Linked DNA regions of Hahella sp. HNIBRBA332. The protein of the gene in region 2 interacts with the protein of the main gene of each other region in a pairwise test. Links are inferred from orthologs where the notes say so. Each region holds a gene or a part of one and is shown on either strand. Other genes may lie near its edges.

Region 1 (12,192 bases), 230 kb from region 2 along the record:
CGCGGTGGAGTCATACCTACGCCCCGGTAAAAACGTCATCGCCGTTCGGGTGGAAAAGTCCACCCTCGGCGGCGCGCCGGCGATGATACTTTCCCTGCGCGTGCAAGACAGCCAGGGGCAAGAACAGCGGCTAGTCAGCGACAACGCCTGGAAAGCGTCCTTTACCCCCGCCAATGGCGGCGCCGACGCCCGGATTTGGTATCAATACGGTTTTTATGACGCGGACTGGCGGGCGCCGCATTTAGCCAGCGAGCTAAAACCGCCCGCCATCAGCGGCAATGTGGATTACGGCTATTTTCTGTGGAGCCGCACCAGCGCGCTGCAGCCGATCTGGCGCAGCGGCGCCGGCGACAAAGCGTCGGAAGCCCGTTTTGTGCTGACCTTGCCCTTCTCCCGCACCGCGCTGCAAAACGCCTGGTTGATGGCGCAATGCAACGGCGCCTTCAAGGTTAACGTCAATCAACGCCGCCTGGGCGACTACGCCAGCGACTACCCGCAAATCAAAGTCATCAATGTGTTCCAGCCCCTGCGTACTGCGCCTGTCAATCAAATTGAGGTGTTCGCGGATTGCGACCCGGCGCTGGGAATGGGGTTACAGGCGATCGTGCAGACCGGCGACGATCGCTTCATCAGCTTTCCCGGCATAGACTGGCGCGTCAGCCCAGTCAGCGCTACGGATGCGCCGGCGAACTATGAGAGCCCAGCCTATACGCCGCACATCCGCCAGATATCGACGGAGTCAGCAGAAAGCGCGCTGATCCGTTTCGAAGACCCCAGCCTGGAGGTTATGCGGCAAACCCGTTACCCCGAATTGATCCTGCGCGCGCTGAAATGGTGCGCAATCTGGCTGTTGCTCAACATTCTCACCAGCACAGCTCTGTTGTTGGCGCTGGGAAGTTTGCCCCGCCTTGTCACAGCGATAAACCTGTTACTCACCTCCGTCACCTGCAGCGGCGCCTTGCTGTGCGCCCTCGCCCTGGACGCGCGTCTGCTTACTAACAGCCTGTTTAATTTAGGCGTGGTCACCGCGCTGTTCGGCGCTGCGCTTCTGGGGCAGGCCTTGTGCGCCCTGCAGTTGCGCTCAGCACGCTTTGCAACCAGTCACATTAACGGCGCCGCCGCTTATACTGGCGCCGCGGGCGCTCCCTCTAGAATCCTGGAGGAAAGCCTATGAACAGCCGCGCCGGGTCGCAATGGATGAAATGGCCGCTAATGCGCGCCAAGGCTAATTCCTTTCCGGTGATCATGCTGATCGCCACCGCGCTGATTGCTCTCTCTTTCAGTTTGCGCGTAGGCGGCCTGGAGGCGCGCGCGCTTACCATTGATGAAGCCACTATCGCCAGTTTTGTAGAAGGTGTGTTGGATAAGGGCTATCCCTATATCTACGTCAGCACCATGGAAGTACCGCTGGCCACTTACGAACTGGTGCCTTACTTTTTAGCGCTATCGGTCAAGTTGGGCGGCTTTTCCGAGTTCACCCTACGTCTGCCGGCGCTGCTATTCTCCACTGGCGTATTGGGTCTGATTTTCTGGATCAGCCTGCGCCGATTTGGCTTGGCGGCGGCGATTATCGCCGGGCTCTTATACAGCCTTTCAACCTGGTCCATTTACTGGTCGCAGAACGCATTTCACCCGGCGCAGACGCAGTTCTTCACTTTGCTCACCGCCACGGCGGTCTACCATCTGTTACAGCAGGAACGGGTTCGTTTGCGTTTCGCGTTATTAGTCTGGGCGCTGTTCACCGTGACCTATCTGAGCTGGGAAGGCTCTGGGTTCCTGCTCCCAGTCATGGCCGTCATCGTGCTTATATTCAAACGGGACAATCTGACCTGGATCTTCCAACGCAATCTCTGGGTAATGTATCTGCTAGTGATTTTAACCCTGGTCGCACAAGGCGTGCGCCGGGTGGCGCTGCAACAGCCGCACCTGATGCTGGGCTCCGGCAAAGGCGATGTCAGTCTGCCGCAGTTAGGTTTTCTGAAAGACAGTTGGGAGCCGGGGTTTTACTTCATCAATTTCTTTGGCATGGAAACGCATCTCATCACCGGAGCCGTATATCTTCTCGGCGTTTACTACGCGTGGAAGCGTCCGACACTGCGTTTTTATTATCTGGTGTTCCTTATTACGCTTCTGTGTCTCAGCAACTTTTTGCTGTTTTACAACGCCCACTATGTGTTTTTTATCTACCCGTTTTTCATTATCAGCGTCGGCGCCATTTTGACGTTTCTGATAAAAGACGTAACGCGCCTCACCGCCCGGGTGAAAGCCCCCGCAGCGACGGCGATCGCCAGTTTCAATCTTGCAGCGCTCTTATTGATGGCGGTGATGTCGATGAACTCCAATCTGATCCATTTCTATAGCATCGGCAACCTGGGACATCTGGGATTTCGCTCGGATTACCGGGACGGTTTCGCCGGCGTGGATTACCGCAAGGTGTCCGCCACATTGAAACAGGGCTATCGCGAAGGCGATAAAGTCATCAGCATGGCGCCGATGCCAACCAAGCTGTATTCCGGCATTACGCCGGATTATTTCCTGCAAACCATTACCGATCGCAAGATCGTCTACGACCGTAACCTGGACTCGCCCTTCTATCGGGACAAATTCCTGGGCACGGTGGTGCTGCGCAGCGACAGGGAGCTACAGGACGTACTGAACCAGAATAATCGGGTCTGGTTGGTGGCCTCCCCCTGGAATGCGATGACGCTGGTCATCGACGCGGACACCTTGCAATTCGTCCAGCGCAGCATGCGCGTGGTGGACGAGAGTTACGACGCCAGACTCTTTTTATGGCAGAAATAAACAAGGGGAATGAAATGAACATGGAAGCTAGAGCAACGCATGTACGTTGCATCATTCTTGCCGGCGGTAAAGGCGCCCGGCTGCGCTCGCGGGTTGCAGATCTGCCCAAACCCATGGCGCCGGTGGCTGATCGCCCATTTTTGGAGCTGCTGCTGGATCAGCTGGAGCGCCAGAATATCCAGGATATCGTGCTGTCTCTCGGCTATAAAAGCGAGCACATCGTCCGCCATTTCGAAGAACACCCCCGCGCCACCCAGCGCCTGAAGTTCGTGATCGAGGAAGCGCCCATGGGCACCGGCGGCGCGATTCGTATGGCGGCGGAGCAACATCCTGCGCCTTACTATCTGGTGCTCAATGGAGACAGCTTCTGTCACACCGACTTACAGGACTTTATTTCCTCCGTCTATCGCAGTGAGTTCACCAACGGCATGCTGGCCGCGCTGCAACCCGACTGCTCTCGCTACGGTAAGCTCACCGTACACAAGCACAGCGGCAAAGTGATTATGATTGAGGAGAAAAAGCCGAATGCCGGCCCTGGCCTGATCAACGCCGGCGTCTATTTCCTCAGCGCCGAGTTCTTACATAAACATTGTCCCCAACAAGGCGCGTTTTCCTTCGAACAAACCGCCTTTCCGGCGCTGGTGGGCGGAGGTTTATACGCCTACACCAAAGCCGGTCCGTTTATCGATATCGGCATACCCGAAGACTACGACTTTTTATGCGCCCACACAGAGCAGTTCTTTCCACAGCGGGAAGCAACCCTTTCCGCGCTCAGTGATTGAGCCCGGACAACCAGGAGGATGACCAATGAACATTGACATGGACTATGTAAAAGAACGCATCAGAGATTCGATTGCAGTCAAACAACGCCTGCTCGCAGACGAGGCGCTGATGGAGAAAGTGCTCCGTCTGGGTCAGGTCTGCGTGGAGGTTTATAAAAGGGGCAACAAGGTTATCCTGGCGGGAAATGGCGGCAGCGCGGCGGACGCGCAGCATATCGCGGCGGAATTCGTCAGCCGCTTTGAATTCGATCGTCCCGGTCTGCCGGCGCTGGCGGTGACGACAGATACCTCCATGCTGACGGCCATCGGCAATGATTACGGCTACGAACGGGTTTTCGCACGCCAGGTGGAGGCCAACGCCAAACCCGGCGACCTGTTCATCGGCATCACTACGTCCGGTAATTCCAAGAATATTCTGGTCGCCCTGGAAAGCGCCAAGGAAATGGACCTGATCACCGCCGCCTTCGCTGGTTCCGGCGGCAAAGTGCAGGACCTGGCGGAGCACGTCATCAACGTTCCCTCCATGCATACGCCAAGAATTCAGGAATGCCACATCATGATCGGACACATTATCTGCGGTATCGTGGAAGACGCGATATTCGGCGAAACCGCCGCCTGAACTGGAACTCACAACCACTGACAAGGACACGATTATGTTGGACATACCGCAACTCCTCTCCCGAGTGAAACTGTTCCGTAAAAAGGCCGCCGTGCGCTGCGCCATGTGCTCAATGGGCGGCGTCGGCTCCACTGCTCTGGCGCGCCATATCGGCTCCATCTCCGATAAAACCATCCGCGAACACGCCTATACGCCCGCCGTGTATGACGATGAAGTCGATATTCGACTCGGTTACATGTTCGGCAATCCTTACGACGCTGTGCTCTCATTGTTTCGCCGCAATTATCAGGACATGCACGCGAAAGCCATGAACGTGAACAGCCCTACTCCGGCGCGTTCGCTGCGCGGCATGACGCTGGAAGAGTATTTGGAAAGAGGCGTGGATGAGTTCAATATCGAGCGCCAGTTTGATAACTGGGTCAGTAATCTGTCCCCCAAACACCCGACTATTTTGATTAAGTACGAGAGCCTGGGTTCGACTATCGACAAAGTGCTGGAGTTTTTCCAGTGCGAGGAGCCGTTCGAACTAAAGCGTCGCAATTCCTCCTGGGTGGACCAGCCTTCACGCATCATTGAAGGACTGCAGCTGATTTACGGCGATGTCGCCGCCAAGATAGACGCCATGCCGCCGCTGAAAATATTGCTGCCGGAAAGCGCTCACACCCGTACCCTGAACGCCGTTCCCAGCTAATTCCAATACAGGTCCCGGAGGCAGAGCCTCCGGGTTCGCCGCTTACTTGACCGCATTGTTCACACTGGTGTGAAAGCCGCCCATTTGAGGCGATATATCCGTATTCAATAAGTCCTGATTCCAGACTTCGATATAGTAAATGCCCGATTGCAGCGCGAACTTGATGGCGTCGATCAAGTCTTCCCGGGTAATTTCGTTATAAGCCCGGGTTGAGGCCGTGCCGACCAATTGCACGCCGGCAAAGCTGGACGCAGCGCCGGACAACAGCAGGCTATACATTTCCGGGTACGCAACCTCCGCATTGCGACGACTCCACCAAGCCGCAAATACGCCAAAGCGCGCGCCAATGGAGGCCTGCCCATAGGCGACAACCTGCTCCGCCACAGTCGGCGAACCCAATACCGGATGCACATCCAGATCCAGACGAGTGTCGTCAAAAGCTTGGCTGTATGCATCCAGAATTCGCTTCCAAGAGCTTACTAACGCAGACTCGCTGTATCCTTTCGCATAGAAGTCCGCTTCCGCCTGAGCGTCAAAAAAGTACTGCATTTCAAAGCCATTGGTAGTGGAGTTGGTCATATGCACCAATTGCAATGCCTCCTCGCCGCTATAGCGAGCGCCCAAGGCCGCAATAAATTTTGTCAGGTAATGCAGATAGGTTTCATCCCAGGGAATCGGCAGACGCCGGGGAATGTCCCTGCGAAAGATGTAATCCAGCATGTCCGCGCCTTCGGATTCCAGCCAGGCCGGCGCAGCATATCCATTCAACAGCGCGAAGGTGACATGCAACCCCTGCGCCTTGGCTTTGGCCAACTGCTGGTCCAGCAATGTCCAATCATAGACGCCGGGAGATGGCTCCATTTCCGCCCAGGGAATGCGCACCAATACGCCATCCAGATAAGCCGCTTCATCGATATTATTAAACACCGAGGAGGTGGTGCTGGTAGTCGGACCACAGCTGCAATAGATACCGGCAAGTTCGTAGGTTTTAGGTGACTCAGGCTCACCAGGATCGTCGATGATGTCGTCCTGACCGGCATCACTATCCACACTGCCTGTTGGCTCCGGGTTATCTGAATCTATGCTGGCCGTGGGATCGGTTTGGGTATCCACAATCTCCCCATTTGAGTCGGCGCCGCTACCTGTACTTCCTCCGCCACCGCCGCCACAAGCACATAGAGTCAAAAATAGAGCCGCTAATAATAATCTGGCCGCCATGACGCCTGACCGCATCAGAGCGACAGACCACTGATAAGTTCGCAACAACATAGTTCATCCCATAACTTCAGCGCCGGACTGACCGGCAAACATGCAATCCATCGCCCGCAACTACCTGAACACGGACATTTGGCGAGGGCATCATATAAGGATGAAACTGATCAAAAAAGAAACGGTTTGTAAAAACGGGGGGTGTAGCGCCGGCTGTAACCATATTCCAACAAACAGCAATAAATTCATCAGGGTATGTTGCAGCGAGTGAGTCACAGTCTTCTTTTATAAAGATATGCAACGCTAAAATAGCCAATAAAAAGCATACCTGTCGCACAGCAACAACGATGCGACAGGAGGCCTTAAACCACACCAAGGAAAGACAATATGAGAAGCATAATAAAGCTGGCGCTGGCCATCGCCTTGAACGCCAGCATTCTGGGTTGCGCCACGTACTATCAACCTGTCCGCTTTTACGACGCATCCTCTTGCGAGTACCGAATCACCAGTCTGCGGCAAGACATTCATACTTGTTACGGGGAAGCATTCCCAATTGAGTATGCGGTATTGGTCGCGGCGCAAAGCGACGGTCAGATTTTTCGTGAGCAGTTGAAAACGTTGGCGGGCTTCGACTGGGAAAATGAGCGCGCCATCCTCATTACCGCGCTAGCCGATAAAGCCAATAACGATGGCTATCACACCGATGTGAAAACTGCTCAGGATGTACTGGCGGGTCGCCCTTTCATGATTCAACTGTATTCTCATGAGGGAGATTTATTGGCGGAATCCAGTGAGTTGGTGGATTTGCATTGGATTCAGTCACATCAGAGGTAGGGGAGATTTACAGGGGGTAGCGAAGCGTCAGACTACACCGCTTCGCCTTGAGGACGCGAGCTGACTTACCAGGGATAAGCTGCTTCTTTCACTTCCGGGGTAGGTGAAGATGTGACTTTCAGCGCCAACATCAGTTTCGCGGGGGCGCCGCCTTCGAGCACAATCTTACCTTCTGAAAAAGCGTCGTCATCTTTACCGCGTTTACCGATGAGGACTTCTTCAGCGCCATTTTTGGAGGCATGATAAAGCGCTTCTTCCATATCAATCTGAAAGACTCTACCCAGAATCGTACGCGTCCCTCGCGCTCTTTCCCATACTTCCAGACATGGCGAAGGCTTACCATTTTTTGAGCCTTCCTTGGTGATCAATTCCACTTGATATTCCGTGCCGGTCTCAAAGTCCTTTTTTGCAATATCCAAAATTGTAGTCATATCCTACTCCCTTGTTTTTTGCCGTTAATTTTTCTAATAAGGCCGTCACGCCTTGACGGCCTGTCTTCAGCATTATGGCACAATATAACGATGGATTTGGCCGCACGCCCTCCTCTGAATTCGCCACAGCCCCTGTTCAGCGGCTCATATTCGGCCACCTGCTAGACATCAGGTCACAGCGCCGCGGCAGATTCGCTCCAGAAGTTCAGGAAACTCAATTCCGGCGGCCCTCGCCGCTTGCGGCAATAGACTGCTCGCTGTCATCCCCGGCAACGAATTCCCTTCCAGGCACCACAGAGCGCCGTTATCTTCCATACGAAAGTCGATCCGGCTGTACACGCCCAGCTTCAGCGCCGCATGAGCCCGCAATGCAATTTCCTGCATGACGACGGCGTCAGCCTCGGAAATATCCGCAGGGAATATTTCACGGGCGCCGCCCACCTGATACTTGGCTTGGTAATCGAAGATCTCGTTAGGCGCGATAATTTCGCCAACCGGCAATGCTTTCCCCTCCAATATCCCAACCGTGAATTCTCGTCCGGGAACGAACTTTTCAATCATGACTTCATCGTCGTATTCACTTGCAAGCGCTATCGCCCCCGCCAGTTCAGCTTCTTCACGCACTACACTTAAACCGACGGTGGAGCCTTGCTTGCTGGGTTTGACCACCACAGGCCAACCTAATTTCTTCGCGACCTCATCGCTGCTTGCCGGCGCCATCAGCCAATCCGGCGTGGGTACGCCCGCGGCCCGAAATAAGCGCTTACTCAGGTCCTTGTCCATAGCCGCCGCGCTCGCAATATGATTGCTGCCGGTATACGCCAGGCCTGCAAGATTTAGCATCGCCTGAATCCGCCCGTCTTCTCCGGCGCCGCCATGCAACGCTAGAAAAACGACATCAACGTCACGGATATTGAAAGCCTCCGCAGACAAAGCAATGGCTCGCCCGCGCACATCGGCGATAACTGAAGTAGACGGAGGCTCTGGAGCCACACCGGCTTGCAGTAGTCGCACCTCCTCCGCTGCAGATAACTGCCCAGTGGCGGTATCCACAGAAAACACTTCATGCCCCAGACTACGCAGCGTCGGAATAATTTGCGCGGCGCTGGCGATTGAGACGTCCCGCTCCTCGCTCGTGCCGCCGAATAATACTGCGATTTTCATGGCCCTGATTCTCCTCACCCAGACGCAAAAACAAAAAAGCCCCAAAATAATGGGGCTTTCAAGTCAGGCTGTCACAGCTCTATATCTTAAATATTCTTTAGCTTCCGGTTCAGAAGGGAATATCGTCGTCAAAGTCGTCCATAGGCTCTGGCATGGGCGGTTTTGGTTGCTGAGGCTGTTGCGGGCGTTGTTGCGCCTGATTCGGGGCGGAATAACCGCCGCTGGACGCGCCATAGTTATTGTTGGGGGCGCCGCCGTAATTGTTCGAAGGAGCGCCGCCATAATTACCCGCAGGCGCAGCAGCTGGAGCGCCACCATAGTTATCGCCGGAAGGAGCGGATTGCTGCCAGCCGTCGTTGTAACCTTGCGAGTTATCCATACCACCGCCGCCACTGCGACTGTCGAGCATCTGCATCTGGCCTTGCATGTCTACAACAATTTCTGTGCTGTAACGATCCTGTCCAGACTGGTCCTGCCATTTGCGCGTTTGCAGGCGACCTTCAATATATACTTTGGAGCCTTTTTTCAAGTACTGTGCGGCGATCTCCGCCAACTTGCCGAACAGCACAACCCGATGCCATTCCGTACGGGGCACCAGTTGTCCCGTCTGCTTGTCTTTATAACTCTCGTCAGTCGCCAACCTCAGGTTGGAAATCGCGCTGCCGGAGGGGGTATAACGTGTTTCCGGATCGCTACCCAAATTACCAATTAGAATTACTTTATTTACACCACGCGCCATATCGCTCTCCAAACGTTATCCCTCAACCTGGGCGGTGAGAGGGTAATTTACCAGCGCTTTCTCATCAAAGCGCTGTCTATCAATCTTTAAATACGCCAAGTGTTCTTCAATCACCAGAGTGACGTCTTCAACACCATGAATTTGCGTCAGTTCCTGCGCTATCTTATCCGCTGCGTCCACATTAAACGGTTGCAGCGACAGCACATAACTCGCTGTATAGGGAGGATCAGGCATGAACAGGGACACTCCGCCCCATACTACCGCCATCACTGTACAAAGACCATACACCCCCATCAAACCAAACTTCTGGTAGGCCAGTCCACCTAGGACGCCCCCTAGAAAGGCGCCGAAGAACTGCGAGCTGGAGTACACCCCCATCGCTGTTCCCCGCATTCCCGCAGGCGCCACCTTGCTGACCAAAGAGGGCAAAGTCGCTTCCAAGAAGTTGAAAGCCAAGAAAAAGCCGAATACAGCCAGGGTAAACCCGATAAAGTCGTTCCCCGCTTTCATTACAATCATGAGTGCGGCCGCCAATAACCAGACCGCTCCAATGAAAACCTGCCGCAAAAGCCGCTTCTTCTCACCGATGATGATCAGCGGAATCATGAATACAAAAGCCCCGCCCATCACCGCCAGATAAAACCAGCCATGTCGATCCGCGGCCATATTAAATTTATCCGCCAATGTAACCGGCATTGCGACGAACATCGCCGTCAATATCATATGGAGCGAGAATATCCCCCAATTCAGGCGCATCAGCTCTTTATGCTGAAAGGCATCCCGCAAGGCGGAGCCAAGAACTATCGTTTCCAGGTTACGCCGCTGCTGTAACGGGGTCGGCACTTTATACAACAAAACCACTCCTGACAACGCCATACACGCCGTCGCCCAAAACAGTCCAGATAATCCCGCAAAGCCCGAAATCAGTGGTCCTAAAACCAGCGCCAACGCAAATGACAGCCCAATCGTCATTCCCACGGTCGCCATGGCCTTGGTGCGATTCTCTTCCTGCGTCAAATCACTGAGCAGCGCCATCAATACACTGGCGATAGCTCCCGCTCCTTGCAACAGACGACCAAATATAACGCCATAGATATGATCGCTTAATGCAGCCACGACACTGCCAAGGCAGAATAACCCCAAACCGATCAAGATCAGCTTCTTTCGACCAAAACGATCAGACAACGCCCCAAAAGGCACCTGCATGACAGCCTGGCTCAAGCCATAGACGCCTATGGCGAGACCCAGTAGCGCTGGGGTTGCGCCCTCAAGCTCTCTGCCCAACACCATGAAAACCGGCAGCACCATAAACAGCCCAAGCATTCGCATGGCGTATAACGAAGCCAGCGCCGAGACAGCGCGGCGCTCCTGGGGCATAAACCTCTGCGTCTTTTGCATTTAACTACCGTACCAGTCCATCAAAAAGCGCACATTGTAGCATTTGACCAGCCACTTATTAATCGATTCGCTGTCGCTTTGCCCATCCTGTTTCCGTACTTATATAATGACCGGCTGTAAATTCCGGAGGTGAAAAGTATTTTATGGACACGATCCAAGTCCGCGGAGCCCGAACTCACAATCTTAAGAATGTCGACCTGGACTTGCCGAGAGACAAGCTCATCGTCATTACCGGGCTATCAGGCTCAGGCAAGTCATCCCTGGCTTTTGATACGCTTTACGCGGAGGGACAGCGGCGCTATGTGGAATCGCTGTCCACTTACGCCAGACAGTTCCTGTCCATGATGGAGAAGCCGGACGTTGACCATATAGAGGGCCTTTCACCCGCTATTTCCATCGAGCAGAAGTCCACCTCTCATAACCCGCGCTCTACTGTCGGCACCATTACAGAAATCTATGATTACCTGCGCCTGTTGTTCGCACGCGCTGGAGAGCCTCGCTGCCCTGATCACGACATCGTTCTCGAAGCCCAAACGGTCAGTCAGATGGTCGACCGAATCCTTGAGTTGCCTCAGGACAGCAAGTGGATGCTGTTGGCGCCGGTGATACGCAACCGCAAAGGCGAGCATCTGCATGTGATTGAGGGGCTGCGTGCGCAAGGCTTCATTCGCGCGCGTATTGATGGCATCGTAACTGACCTCGACGACATTCCCCAATTAGATAAGAAGCGTAAACACACCATTGAGGTTGTCGTCGATCGGCTCAAGATACGAGCAGATATTCAGACCCGATTGGCCGAGTCTATCGAAACCTGCATTGAGTTGGCTGAAGGCGTCGTCATCGCCGCGCCAATGGACGGAGACGGCGAAGAACTGATCTTTTCAGCACTATTCGCCTGTCCTGAATGTGGATACAGTGTCAGCGAACTGGAACCAAGAGTTTTCTCCTTTAATAATCCAGCCGGCGCCTGTCCAAGCTGTGACGGACTTGGCGTAAAACAGTATTTCGATCCAGAGAAGCTTGTAGAGCGTCCAGAACTGACATTGGCTGAAGGCGCTATCAAAGGATGGGACAGGCGCAGCGTGTTCTACTTTCAAATGCTGACCAGCCTTGCAGACCACTATGACGTCGACATTGAAACACCTTTTGAAGCGCTTCCTGAATCTTTCCAAAATGCGCTACTAAAAGGCAGCGGGCGCACCGATATCAAATTCAAATATGTGAATAGCCGCGGAGACATTGTCTTCAGAGAGCACCCATTCGAAGGCATATTGCCCAATATTGAACGTCGTTACCGAGAAACAGACTCGCAAATGGTGCGAGACGAGCTGTCCAAGTTCCTCACCCAGAAGTCTTGCCCGGATTGCCACGGCAGCCGACTAAAACGCTCTTCTCGTCATGTGTTTATCGACAATAAGAGCCTGCCGGACACATCTAGCATGGCCATCGGCGATGCATCCAGCTTCTTTCATCATTTGTCTCTGCCTGGCCGTAAAGGTGAGATTGCGGCGAAGATCGTTAAA
Region 2 (12,294 bases):
TACATCAAGGCCATGCTGCTGCGTGTTACGCCGACCTTGTAAAAGTTGGTTGGAGGGTATGATGGCCGGAGTCATCCGGCCATAAGAATGCGGACTTAGTTTCCGGCGAACCGGATAATGATTTGTTCTCGAAGTTGCAGCGCCTGATTTTCGCAAATGGCTATTTGCTCTTGGTTGTCCTCGGCGGTAGCGCTCAATGCCGTCAGGCAGCCCTCCAGTTTAAGACGAAGCTCCTTCAGACTGTTGCGAGTCTGGGCGTCCGTAAACAATGCGGGCTCAGTCAGAAACGGCTGCATGGCTTTCATTCGTCCACGCCAAAAATGGGCGGCGTCCTGACTGAACTCCAGGTGTTCCTGAAACCGCCAGCCGGGTTCGCCCTCTTTAGGCTTCAAGGCGCTGACCACTTCTCGGTCAATAAAGTCGATTAAAGCGATTAGCCAAGGGTTGGCTTCCCGCACTGCTTCCATCTGACTCATGCTTTTTCCTTTCAGGAAGATACTTCCGGAAGGCGGCCGCCAAGCGGCGGTGAACTCAGTCATTTCCTGTAGCAGACGCTCACCCTGCAAGCGCAGAAGCTCGCGTCGGCGCTCTGTATCAGGGGCGTCGGCATTCGCGATAAAGCGAGCGGACTGTTGTGCAGGATCGCTATGCGACCAGAGCATGAACTCAATTGGATGCATTCCGTAAACCAGATAGTATTCGTCCGCAAACTGATGCTGTTCACTTAGCGTTGCGTCGCCTATCTCAAGATCTTCCGCGTAGGTCAGTCCACTTTTCGGGTAGCCGGGCACTTCGTCAAGGTAGCCGCCCAACAGCGGCGCAGCGTCCAGAAGCGACGCGCGATTATATGGCGCTCCAGGCGCCTTGTGCTTGAGGTAGTTTTTCGCTGCAGGCAATTGGCTCCACACTTTGAGTTCTTGTAACGCCGCGTGCGCCTGCATCCAATCCTCTCTCGCATCCTTCAGGGAGTCTGGCGTCGGCGCACTGATAAATTGCTGTAGGCCTCGATTCAACTTTTCAATCGCGTGCAGGGCGACGTCATGTTTTTCCGTCGCCGCGCTCCAAAGTGGCGACACAACTGCTCCTGCCGTCGCTTTGGCGTCAGCCTGCTCCTGTGCGGTGAGTGGCGTGGCGCTCTGCTGCGGGGCTGAGGATTCAGTTGGAGAGTTCCGCTCCGTGCTTTTATCGCAGGCAGTTAATGCGATGCACAGCAAGAATAGCTGGATCGCAATATGACGTCCGCCCACTCTCATGGGCGCAGACTCATGATTTCCCAGCCGCGCTCGCGAGCAGTTTGCAATAGACGCTCGTCGCCATCCACTACAACAGGATTGCCGACATGCTCCAGAAGGGGAATATCGTTGTGGGAGTCGCTATAGAAGTAGGCATCTGACAGATCATAAGGGTTGTGTTGCAACCACTCACGCAGACGCGTCACTTTTCCGGTCTGATAACTCGGCGTGCCGCTGACTTTGCCTGTATACCGGTTGTTGATGAACTCAGGCTCCGTGGCGATTAGCTCATCGACTTCCAGCAGGTCGGCGATAGGCTGGGTGACGAAGCGATTGGTGGCGGTGATGATAAGTAGATAATCGCCTTTGTCGCGGTGACTACGGAGTAACTCAAGCGCTTTGGGAAGCAGGAGAGGGCGAATCGACTCTTCGACGAATTCTTTTCGCCACTGATGCAATTGCTCCAGAGGATGCTGGGTCAGGGGGCTCAGGGCGAACCCCAGGTATTTGAAGATATCCAGCTGACCTTTAAGGTAGTCCTGATAGAACTCGTCATTTACGCGTTTGAAGTCTTCCTGATCGACAATTCCCCTGTGAACCAGAAAATCGCCCCAGGCGTGGTCGCTGTCGCCGGCGATGAGAGTATTGTCCAGATCAAAAATAGCTAGAGCCAATGCTTAAACTCCTCTGTGATGGGCGTGGGAATTGTACACTATAAAGGAAATTGATCCGTAGCGGCCAACCGTAGCGGAAACGAGGCGTGACGGGCGTTCGGGGTGACATTCTGTTATTTATTGACTAAATCCTAATATATTATTAGAAGAGTTAGCTAAAAGCCCTTAAAGTAAAGCTAATTTGTATACAGCTGTTCAATTGTGGAACAATGTTGAAAAAAATTATAAGGATGGCAGTTCGTGATAGACGCTGAAGGTTACCGTCCCAACGTCGGCATCATACTGTGCAACCCTCGTGGTGAAGTGTTCTGGGCCAGACGTATTGGACAAGACTCCTGGCAGTTTCCCCAAGGCGGCATTAAGAAAGACGAATCGCCTGAAGAGGCTCTGTTCAGAGAGCTAAAAGAAGAAGTGGGGCTGCCGCCCGAGGCTGTGGAGATTGTCGCTGGCACTCGCGGCTGGTTGCGTTACCGCCTGCCGAAGAAAATGATTCGCTATGACTCTCATCCCGTGTGTGTGGGGCAAAAGCAAAAGTGGTTCATGTTGCAGTTATTGGCGGATGAATCGGAAATCTGCACGAATTACACGGACAAACCTGAATTTGACGGCTGGCGATGGGTCAGCTATTGGTATCCCCTCGGGCAGGTAGTATCCTTCAAACGAGAGGTGTATCGACGGGCGATGAGGGAGTTCGCCCCGGTCTTGTTCAAGCGTGAGGAAAGTTGAAGCGTCCCGCCTATGCTGAGTGTATTGCGTAGTATTGTACAAGAAGTCAACGCCGCTCCGAATCTGGTAGAGGCGTTGGAGCTTATTGTGAAACGCGTACATGAGTCGATGGACACTGAGGTGTGTTCCATCTATCTGCTGGATCCAGAGACCAATCACTATATTTTAATGGCTACCCAGGGGCTGAATCCTGAGTCTATCGGTAAGGTTAAATTGGGGCATTCCGAAGGGTTGGTAGGATTGGTGGGGGTGCGTGAAGAGCCCTTAAACCTGCACAATGCGCCAGCCCACCCCCGTTATCGTTATTTCCCTGAAACCGGCGAAGAAAAGTATAAGTCCTTCCTCGGCGTTCCTATTATTCATCACCGTAAAGTACTTGGCGTATTGGTTGTTCAGCAGCAGGCCAGTCGTCTGTTTGATGAAAGTGAAGAAGCCTTCCTGGTAACTATCTCCGCTCAGCTCGCGGCGGTTATCGCTCATGGGGAGGCGACGGGAATTATCTCCGGGTTAAATTTTACTGGACAGAAAGCCCGGGACATTTGTTTTAAAGGCGTCGCAGGTGCGTCAGGCGTCGCCATCGGTAAATGTGTCGTCAAATTCCCTCATGCTGACCTGAAAGCCGTACCGGAAAAGCCCTGCACAGACATTGAAGCGGAGATGGCGCTGTTTGACTCTGCGGTTGCAGCAGTGCGGCAAGATATCAAAGAGGTAGGCGAACGCCTGTCTACGCAGTTGAGACCGGAAGAGCAGGCCTTGTTTGACGTCTATCTGGGCATGTTGGATGACAATGCGCTGAGCGGTGAGGTGAAAAACTTCATTCGAGAGGGCAACTGGGCTCAGGGCAGTCTTAAAGTTGTCGTGCAGGAATACGTGCGTCACTTCGAGGCGATCAATGACGCTTACCTGCGGGAGCGAGCCGTCGATATCAAAGACCTGGGGCAGAGAGTTCTGGCTTATCTGCAAAAACAGCATATTGATGAGCAGCGCGACTATCCGGAAAACACCATTCTGGTCAGTGAAGAGCTGACGCCATCCATGTTGGGCGAGGTGCCTCGCGAGAAGCTGTTGGGGTTGGTGTCGGTGCAGGGTTCTGGTAACTCCCACGTGGCGATTCTCGCCAGAGCGATGGGGTTGCCGTGCGTAATGGGCGTTATAGATATGCCCATTAACAAGCTGGATGACAGAGATATCATCATCGATGGCTATAACGGCGAAATATACAGCCATCCGTCTCCAGAGCTATTGAGCTACTACAACTCAATCGTTGAGGAAGAGCAGCAAATATCAAAGGGCCTGGAAGAGCTGCGGGATCTTCCCTGCGTCACCAAAGACGGCCATCACATGACGCTATGGGTCAACACAGGCTTGATGACCGATGTCGTGCGGTCTTTGAATCATGGTGCAGAAGGGGTTGGGCTTTATCGCACGGAAGTGCCCTTCATGATCAATGACCGCTTTCCCAGTGAACAGGAACAACGGGATTGCTATCGTGAACAGCTGGAGGCCTTTGCGCCCAGCATGGTCACCATGCGTACGCTGGATGTGGGCGGCGATAAAGCGTTGAGCTATTTCCCGATTAGTGAAGAAAATCCTTTTCTGGGCTGGCGCGGCATTCGCGTAACGCTGGATCACCCGGAGATATTCCTGGTGCAGGTGCGGGCGATGCTGAAGGCCAGCGAAGGCCTGGATAATCTGCGCATTATGCTTCCCATGATTTCCAATATCTCGGAGATAGAGGAAGCGTTGCACTTGATCTATCGTGTTTATCACGAGGTCAGAGAAGAAGGCGCTAATGTGCGGATGCCGCCAGTGGGGGTAATGATTGAAGTGCCCAGCGCGATTTTTCAGGTCAAAGAGATTGCTGAGCGAGTGGACTTTATTTCCGTAGGCAGCAATGACCTGACTCAGTATATGTTGGCGGTGGATCGCAATAATCCGCGCGTTGCGTCTTTATATCACTCTTTCCATCCCTCTGTATTACAGGCGCTGTATAAGATTGCCTGCGACGCCCATGCCGTCGGGAAACAGGCGAGCATATGCGGAGAACTGGCGGGGGATCCCGGCGGCGCCATTCTGCTGACGGCGATGGGATATGATGTGCTGTCTATGAATGCGGTGAACCTGCCGAAAGTAAAATCCGTTCTGCGCTCGATCTCACTGCGCTGGGCGGAAGACCTGTTACGCAGGCTGTTGATAATGGATAGCCCTCAAGTGATAAAAAGTACACTGGAGTTTGCGCTGAAAGAGGTCGGGTTTGAGCATCTTACACGTCCGGTGCGGCAAAACTAATCGGCTAAACCAAAGTCTCAGTGACGAACCACTCTGAAAGGCGCTTTAATGAGCCTGGGCGTTAAACGCGTCAAAGTGTCGATAGAATAAAGGAAAATGCGTCGTTATAACGCCATGTGAGGCTTTTCGTGACGACGTTTATTTAGTATGAATATTCTAATTCCGTCTGCTAGCGTTTGAATTAAGTCACATAACAAGAAAAGCCATCTGCGCAGTGATTACGCGCACTATCAAGCATGAGCTGAAATTAAAAGGTTGGAGAACTAATGGCGGCAATCCCTGAGAAAAATAAGGCTGGCCCCAAGATCGGGCTGGTATTGGGAGGCGGCGGCGCGCTGGGCGGCATCTATGAAATTGGCGCTTTGCGGGCTCTGGACGAGGCATTAGATGGACTGGATTTCAACGACCTGTACGTCTATGTCGGCGTTAGCGCAGGCGCATTCGTCGCAGCGAATTTGGCTAATCAGATGACCACGGCGCAGATGTGCCGAATATTTGTCAAAAACGAAGCGGATGTGCACCCCTTTCACCCCGGCGTATTTTACCGACCCGCTTTACGCGAATATCTACGTCGAGCTGTTTCGATTCCTGGGCTGGTGATGGAAGCCTGCGCAAAATTCATCGAAAACCCTCGCGATCAAAGTCTGCTGGAAGCCATGACGATTCTTGCGCAGGCGGCCCCCTCCGGTTTATTTGAAAACGAAGGTTTGCATGAATACCTTGAGCGTTCCTACAGTCTGTTGGGGCGAACCAATGACTTCAGAAAACTCAGTCGCCGTTTGTATTTGATTGCGGCGGACCTTGAGAGCAGCGACGCCGTTCGCTTTGGCTCGCCCGGTTACGATCACGTTCCTATCTCCAAAGCGGTGCAAGCCAGTGTCGCCGCTCCGGGTATCTATACGCCAGTGGAGATTGACGGTCGACACTATGTCGACGGTATCCTGCGGAAGGGGATGCATGCTTCCGTCGCGTTGGAGGATGGCGCAGATTTGGTGTTGGCGATAAACCCGGTCGTGCCCATAGACGTTCAGCAGGCAGTGGAAGCTGGAACCATGGCTCAGGGCGCCTTGCTGAACAAAGGGATGCCGAACATCTGGTCGCAGACATATAGAACCATGGTTTACTCCCGCATGCGCGCTGGAATGGCGATGTATGAAAGCGAGTATCCTGATGCGGATATCGTGCTGTTTGAGCCGGCCCGTTATGACGCTAAACTGTTTTTCTCCAATGTCTTCAGTTTCCAGTCGCGCCGTATTGTTTGCGAGCATGCATACCAGATGACCAGGCAGGACTTGCTGCACCGGTATGACGCATTGTCAGAGCAGTTTGCGCCCTACGGCGTCACCATTCGTAGAGATATTCTTGAAGATGAGCAGAGGACTATCAGTACGAGCCTTTATGGTGAAATGCTGCCAGTCTACGTGGCGAATGAAAAGCGCAATAATGTCAGCTACTTAAGCCGGATCGGCAATAGCCTTGAAGGGGTGGCGGATTTATTGCAGAGCGCTAAGAATATAATTTGAGGTTTTACCCTTCGTCCGATTTCCCCCTCCTATCAAACCCCATTTGGACGAAGGGTTTTTTCTTTTGCAGATAAATAGAATCGCGCTATTTGTCTGTCAATAAAGCAGGCAGGGATTCGGGGGTTAATCTCTTGAGCTTCCGGCGGCCTGTAGTTGGGTGAGGTAACCTTCCCAGTAACGCTCTTTGTTTTGGCACAAGTCATATAGATATGGCCAGGAATAAATACCACTATCATGGCCGTCGCTAAATGTCAGCTTTAATGCGTAATTGCCTGCGGCCTCTACGCCATCAATGCGCACAAGGCGTTTGCCGGTCTGTAACACCGCACCCTTGCCCCCATGCCCTCGCACTTCCGCAGAAGGCGAGAGTACACGTAAAAATTCCGCTTCCAACACGTAGGTTTCCGCTTCGCTATAACTTAACTCAAGCGTAGCCGAGCGCTGATGGAGTTGGATTCGCCGTGGAATAGGGGCCTGAGTGGCAGACATTAATGCTGTTTCCTGTGGAAATATTAGAGAATATACCGGCTGAGGTCTTCGTCTTCCGACAGTTCTCCCAGACACTCATCGACATATTCAGCGGTGACCTCAAAGCTATCTCTGATTTTATCGCCCGCCGCGAAGGAGACTTCTTCAAGCAGCTTTTCCATAACGGTGTGCAGCCTTCTGGCGCCGATATTCTCAGTTTTCTCATTTACCTTCCAGGCGATCTCCGCGATGCGCTGGATGGCGCCTTCACTGAAGCTGATGTCCACACCTTCGGTTTTCATCAGGGCGACATATTGCTCAGTAAGCGAAGCATTCGGTTCGGTCAGAATACGTTGGAAGTCGCTGGGCGATAACGCATCCAGTTCCACGCGAATGGGCAAACGCCCCTGAAGCTCTGGAATCAGATCTGAAGGCTTGGCGAGATGGAACGCGCCTGAAGCGATGAAGAGGATATGGTCTGTCTTCAGCATGCCGAATTTAGTGCTGACGGTGCAGCCTTCGATCAGCGGCAACAGGTCTCTCTGTACGCCTTCCCGGGATACGTCGGCGGAGCTGGTTTCGGAACGTTTGGCGACCTTATCAATTTCATCAATAAAGACAATCCCGTTCTCCTCAACCGCCCGCAGGGCGCGTTGCTTGATTTCTTCCTCGTTGACCAGCTTGGCGGCTTCCTCGTCTTTGACCTTTTTCATGGCTTCCGCCACTTTCATACGTTTGGTGCGCTTCCGGTCGCCGCTCATGTTGGAGAACATGCTTTGCAACTGGCTGGTCATTTCCTCCATGCCGGGAGGCGCCATGATCTCTACACCGACCGGCGTGGCCTTGATTTCAATGTCTATTTCTTTGTCATCCAGCGTGCCTTCACGCAGCTTCTTGCGAAATACCTGGCGGGCGGCGGATTCTTTCTCCACCGGCGCATCGCTGTTGAATGAACGTGCGGGAGGAAGCAGGGCGTCCAGAATACGCTCTTCGGCGGCATCCAGCGCGCGGTTCTCCACTTTCGTCATTTCTTTCTCGCGTAGAAGCTTGATGGCCATATCCGCTAAATCACGAATGATGGACTCTACGTCGCGGCCGACATAGCCCACCTCTGTAAACTTGGTGGCTTCTACTTTTATAAATGGCGCATCAGCCAGTTTGGCCAGACGCCGGGCGATTTCAGTCTTCCCTACGCCGGTAGGGCCGATCATCAGAATGTTTTTGGGAGTGACTTCTTCACGCAGGCCTTCATCGATCTGCATGCGACGCCAGCGATTGCGCAGTGCGATTGCAACCGCACGCTTGGCGGAGTCTTGTCCTATGATGTGCTTGTCTAGCTCCTGAACTATTTCACGGGGAGTCATGGACGACATTGTTTAAACCTTCTCTTACACAGTGGGGGGAGTCTGAGTCCCGTCAATTTCTTCCAGCGTCAGGTTCTGGTTAGTGAAAACGCAGATGTCCCCCGCTATTGCCAGGCTCTTCTTAACGATATCAGTCGCTTCAAGCTCTGTATTTTCGAGTAGTGCGCGCGCTGCAGCTTGGGCGTAGGGGCCGCCGGAGCCAATGGCGATCAAGCTATTCTCCGGCTCTATTACGTCGCCGTTGCCGGTAATGATCAGTGAAGCTTTGCTGTCTGCAACCGCCAGCAGGGCTTCCAGGCGGCGCAAGGCGCGATCGGTTCGCCAGTCTTTGGCGAGTTCAACGGCGGCTCTGACGAGATTGCCCTGATGCTTTTCCAGCTGGGCTTCAAAACGCTCAAACAATGTAAATGCGTCAGCGGTGCCACCAGCGAAACCGGCGATTACTTTATTGTGGTAGAGGCGGCGCACTTTGCGGGCGTTCCCCTTCATAACTGTATTGCCCAGGGATACCTGGCCGTCGCCACCCATGGCGACCTTACCGTCTCTACGGACTGAAACAATGGTGGTCATGCCTTTCTCCAGGCGATTGAATGAATAACCGTAAGGAAAGGTATATGGAGCCGATGACGGCTATTTCAAGGAAGTAGGTGAGTAGAAAATAGTCGTAGTCAAGGCGATGCGCCTATTGCCTTGGCAGCGCGGCGCAATACGGACAGGAGGCGGGATTAATTCTCCCGCTTTTGCTTCTTCACCAACGGTTGAATGTTGATGGCGACCAAACGGTCCATGGCGCTGTTCATCTTTGAGCGCGACGAAAATGGGCCGACCTGCACTCGATACCAAACATTTTCATTGGAAAGTTTCACTTCTTCCACCTGGGCTTTTAGGCCCTGAAATCCAATGGTCGCCCGCTGTTTTTCTGCATCGTCAAACTCTCTGAAAGAGCCTGTTTGCAGCATATAGATAATCGCCTCGTTGGACTTTTTAGGTGTATAGGCTTCCACTTTGGGGGCCACCACTTCCGTTTCCGGAAGCATGTCGTAGAACTTGAAGCGCGGCTCGTCCGACTCTTTGACTTCTGTTTTGGCGACATTGGCGGATGAGTTGGGCTTGGATGTTTGCGCCGTCGCGGAAGAGGGGATTCCTGTATTTAACTTGGTTGCAGGCACAGAATTCAAGTAGAACAAAAAATAGAGAAAGGCGGCAGCCAAACCCAGGTTGATAAACCAAACCCAAGGTGAAATTTTCTTTTCAGGTTGCTTTGTAGCGGCTTTTTTACTCATTTACCTAAGATTAGTCAGTCTGTTAATACAGTGAAAGGTCCGACAAAGGCAGGTTTTGCTTTCCAGCGCATAATCCTGAGATAGCCGCTCTCTCGGCGCAACCCTCGTCAAACTCGCCATTATCCATGTCGCAGAAACAACTCGCAACCGCATGCTAGAGCGTTTCCAGCGGATCGACGTCAATCAACCATCTAAAATTTGAGGGCGTCGCTATTCCCTCGTTATATCGTAACCAATGCTTCAGAAACTGGCGCAACTCCGCTTTTTGAGGAGCGAATAGCCACAGGATTGCATGGAAGCGGTTTTGCTTTCGCTGCATTACGCTAGGGAAAGGGCCGTGAATCTCAATCTGCAGACCGCTATTAACCTGCTGCAGCTCCATGAGAGACTCTTTTAGCGTCCAGAGTCCTCCTAACGCCGCCTCCAGCGTGGGGGCTTCCGCTCGAATCAGGGCCATGCTAGTGAAGGGGGGGAGCCTGCCGGACTCGCGAATAAACAGCTCTTCTTCGCAAATGGCGTTGTAATCCTGAGCGGCGATGGCCTGAAGTAAAGGATGGCTCGGGAACAAGGTTTGAATGATGACTTTACCTTCCACTGTGGATCGCCCCGCTCTTCCCGCTACCTGCAATAGCAGCTGCGCTGTTTTTTCCGCCGCTCTGAAGTCGCTGCTGAATAATCCACTGTCGGCGTTAATAATTCCGACCAATGCCAGGTTAGGAAAGTCATGTCCCTTCGCTAACATTTGAGTGCCGACAATGATACAGGACTCGTTACTGCGAATTTGGTGGAGCTTGTCCTGCAGACTGCCCTTGGTTTGAGTCGTGTCGCGGTCGATACGAATGACGGGCGTATCGGGAAATGTCGCTTCCAAGAACTCCTCTGTGCGCTCCGTGCCGGCGCCGACGGCTTTAATGGAGTCTTGTTTGCACTTTGGGCAGCATGTTGGGAGTGGGTAAGTGCTATCACAATGATGGCAACGAAGTTGGGCCGCTTTCATGTGATAGGTCAAACGTGCGTCGCAATTCCGGCACTCCGCCAGCCACCCGCATTCGACGCACATTAATGTAGGGGAGAACCCTCGGCGATTGATGAACAGCATGACTTGGCGCTGTTCAGCCAAATGCTGTTTTATCTCTTCTAATAAAGGAGGGGATATTCCGCCATGCAGAGGTCGGCTCTTAATATCCAGCAGTCTGATGCTCGGCGTGTTGGCGTTGACGGCTCGTTGTCGCAATAAAATAGACTCATACCGCCTGCCGCGGGCATTCATGAGTGACTCAAGCGAGGGAGTGGCGGAGCCCAATACGATAGGGCAACTGTGCTCTTTGGCGCGCAATATGGCAAGGTCTCTCGCGTTATAGCGAGCGCCGTCCTGCTGCTTAAATGAGCTGTCGTGCTCTTCATCCACGATAATGCCGGCCAGATCATTGAAGGGGAGAAACACCGCAGAGCGGGTGCCAATGACTATTTGCGTCCGACCTTCCAGAACATTTATCCACACACGCATGCGTTCTTTATCAGTGAGAGCGCTGTGGTAAGCGGCCACCTTGTCGCCAAAGCGAGAAGCGAAGCGTTGTCTCAACTGAGGGGTGAGTGATATCTCCGGCGCGAGAGCAAGAAACTGACTGTCAGGGCGTTGGGTAAGTGCGAGTGCAATCCAGGCCAAATAGACTTCTGTTTTTCCGCTGCCGGTGACTCCGTTCAACAATATAGTGCGGAAGCTGTCTGGCTTAGAGACGATCGTGTTGAGAGCATCCTGTTGTTCCCGGTTGAGCAGCGGCGGCGCAAGAATTTGAGGTGTGGCGGTATTCCCCCCAGGAATATAAGAATGCGATTGAACCAGCCCTTTCTCTCCAAGGGCGCGCAATTGGGTTAGAGAGTATCCTTGGGCGGTGATATCGCCTTGCAGCATGGACTTTCTTTGTGAGAGCACGCTCCACAACTGCTTTTGCTTGGCGCCTCGTATTAGGTGATCTGCATTGCCTGCTGTGAGACCCAACGAGGAAACTGACCAGTAAGTCTCCTGCAAAGAATTGATTATATGCGCATCAGTGCTTGCCGTGCGCAGCGGCGGAGGGAGGGAGGCTAACACGACCTCGCCGATTGGGGCGTGATAATAATCGGCGACCCACTGGCATAGCTGGAGGATGACAGGCGGAATCAATGGTGCGCGATCAAGTATTTTGGCGACGGGTTTGAGCCGGGATACTGGCAGTTCTGATTCGTTGGAAATGGCAAGTACAACCCCAGTCAGGCTCCTGCGTCCGAAGGGAACTTGTACTCGCGTGCCCGGCGAGTAGTCTTTCCTGAGATCTGTGGATTGTGACGGGAGATAGTCAAATTGTCGGCGGAGGGGGACTGGCAGCGCTACGCTTACTACGAAAGAGGTTGACATTTCAGATTAAAGGAATCTAATGCTTGTGAATTGTTCACAATCTGGTATGATCACGCGTCTTTTCCACAGGCCAAATTGGTTGTGCGCTAGTTTGCCTAACATTGCGGTGCCCGACAAGTTCAGGGTTCGGGTAGCGGCAGGTTTTAAGCGAGGTAAGGTTATGAAGCAAGGTATTCACCCGGAATATAAAGAAATTACTGCAACCTGCAGTTGCGGTAATGTTATCAAGACCAAGTCTACTCTGTGTGAAAATATTCACATTGACGTATGCTCCAGCTGCCACCCTTTCTATACTGGTAAGCAGAAGGTTCTGGATACTGGCGGACGTATTGATCGCTTT

What was found.
Region 1: the proteins of O5O45_RS30270 (region 2) and ssb interact in binary tests that used the Escherichia coli proteins (3 or more experiments, as listed by UniProt). The link is inferred for Hahella sp. HNIBRBA332 from one-to-one orthologs.

The regions. Positions count from the first base shown.
Region 1 is NZ_CP132203.1:6,571,388-6,583,579, reverse strand. The notes cover bases 7,457-10,314. They hold ssb (single-stranded DNA-binding protein), read right to left. Parts: upstream 9,272-10,314; coding sequence 8,642-9,271; downstream 7,457-8,641. Other genes in these bases: O5O45_RS29305 (MFS transporter), read right to left, coding at 9,287-10,314; O5O45_RS29315 (D-alanine--D-alanine ligase family protein), read right to left, coding at 7,537-8,532. In the rest of the region: O5O45_RS29355 (hypothetical protein), read left to right, coding at 1-1,174; O5O45_RS29350 (glycosyltransferase family 39 protein), read left to right, coding at 1,171-2,802; O5O45_RS29345 (nucleotidyltransferase family protein), read left to right, coding at 2,823-3,584; O5O45_RS29340 (D-sedoheptulose-7-phosphate isomerase), read left to right, coding at 3,610-4,203; O5O45_RS29335 (hypothetical protein), read left to right, coding at 4,238-4,894; O5O45_RS29330 (beta-galactosidase), read right to left, coding at 4,937-6,007; O5O45_RS29325 (hypothetical protein), read left to right, coding at 6,491-6,937; O5O45_RS29320 (hypothetical protein), read right to left, coding at 7,003-7,368; more of O5O45_RS29305, read right to left, coding at 10,315-10,669; excinuclease ABC subunit UvrA, read left to right, coding at 10,813-12,192. UniProt on the Escherichia coli protein: Plays an important role in DNA replication, recombination and repair. Binds to ssDNA and to an array of partner proteins to recruit them to their sites of action during DNA metabolism. Acts as a sliding platform that migrates on DNA via reptation.
Region 2 is NZ_CP132203.1:6,793,723-6,806,016, forward strand. Bases 9,335-12,294 are described here. They hold O5O45_RS30270 (primosomal protein N'), read right to left. Parts: upstream 11,955-12,294; coding sequence 9,714-11,954; downstream 9,335-9,713. Other genes in these bases: O5O45_RS30265 (SPOR domain-containing protein), read right to left, coding at 9,335-9,445; rpmE (50S ribosomal protein L31), read left to right, coding at 12,115-12,294. Outside these bases: O5O45_RS30220 (class I SAM-dependent rRNA methyltransferase), read left to right, coding at 1-42; O5O45_RS30225 (imelysin family protein), read right to left, coding at 96-1,253; O5O45_RS30230 (histidinol-phosphatase), read right to left, coding at 1,250-1,906; rppH (RNA pyrophosphohydrolase), read left to right, coding at 2,147-2,632; ptsP (phosphoenolpyruvate--protein phosphotransferase), read left to right, coding at 2,645-4,921; O5O45_RS30245 (patatin-like phospholipase family protein), read left to right, coding at 5,188-6,444; O5O45_RS30250 (gamma-butyrobetaine hydroxylase family protein), read right to left, coding at 6,568-6,933; hslU (HslU--HslV peptidase ATPase subunit), read right to left, coding at 6,957-8,285; ATP-dependent protease subunit HslV, read right to left, coding at 8,301-8,846; more of O5O45_RS30265, read right to left, coding at 9,002-9,334.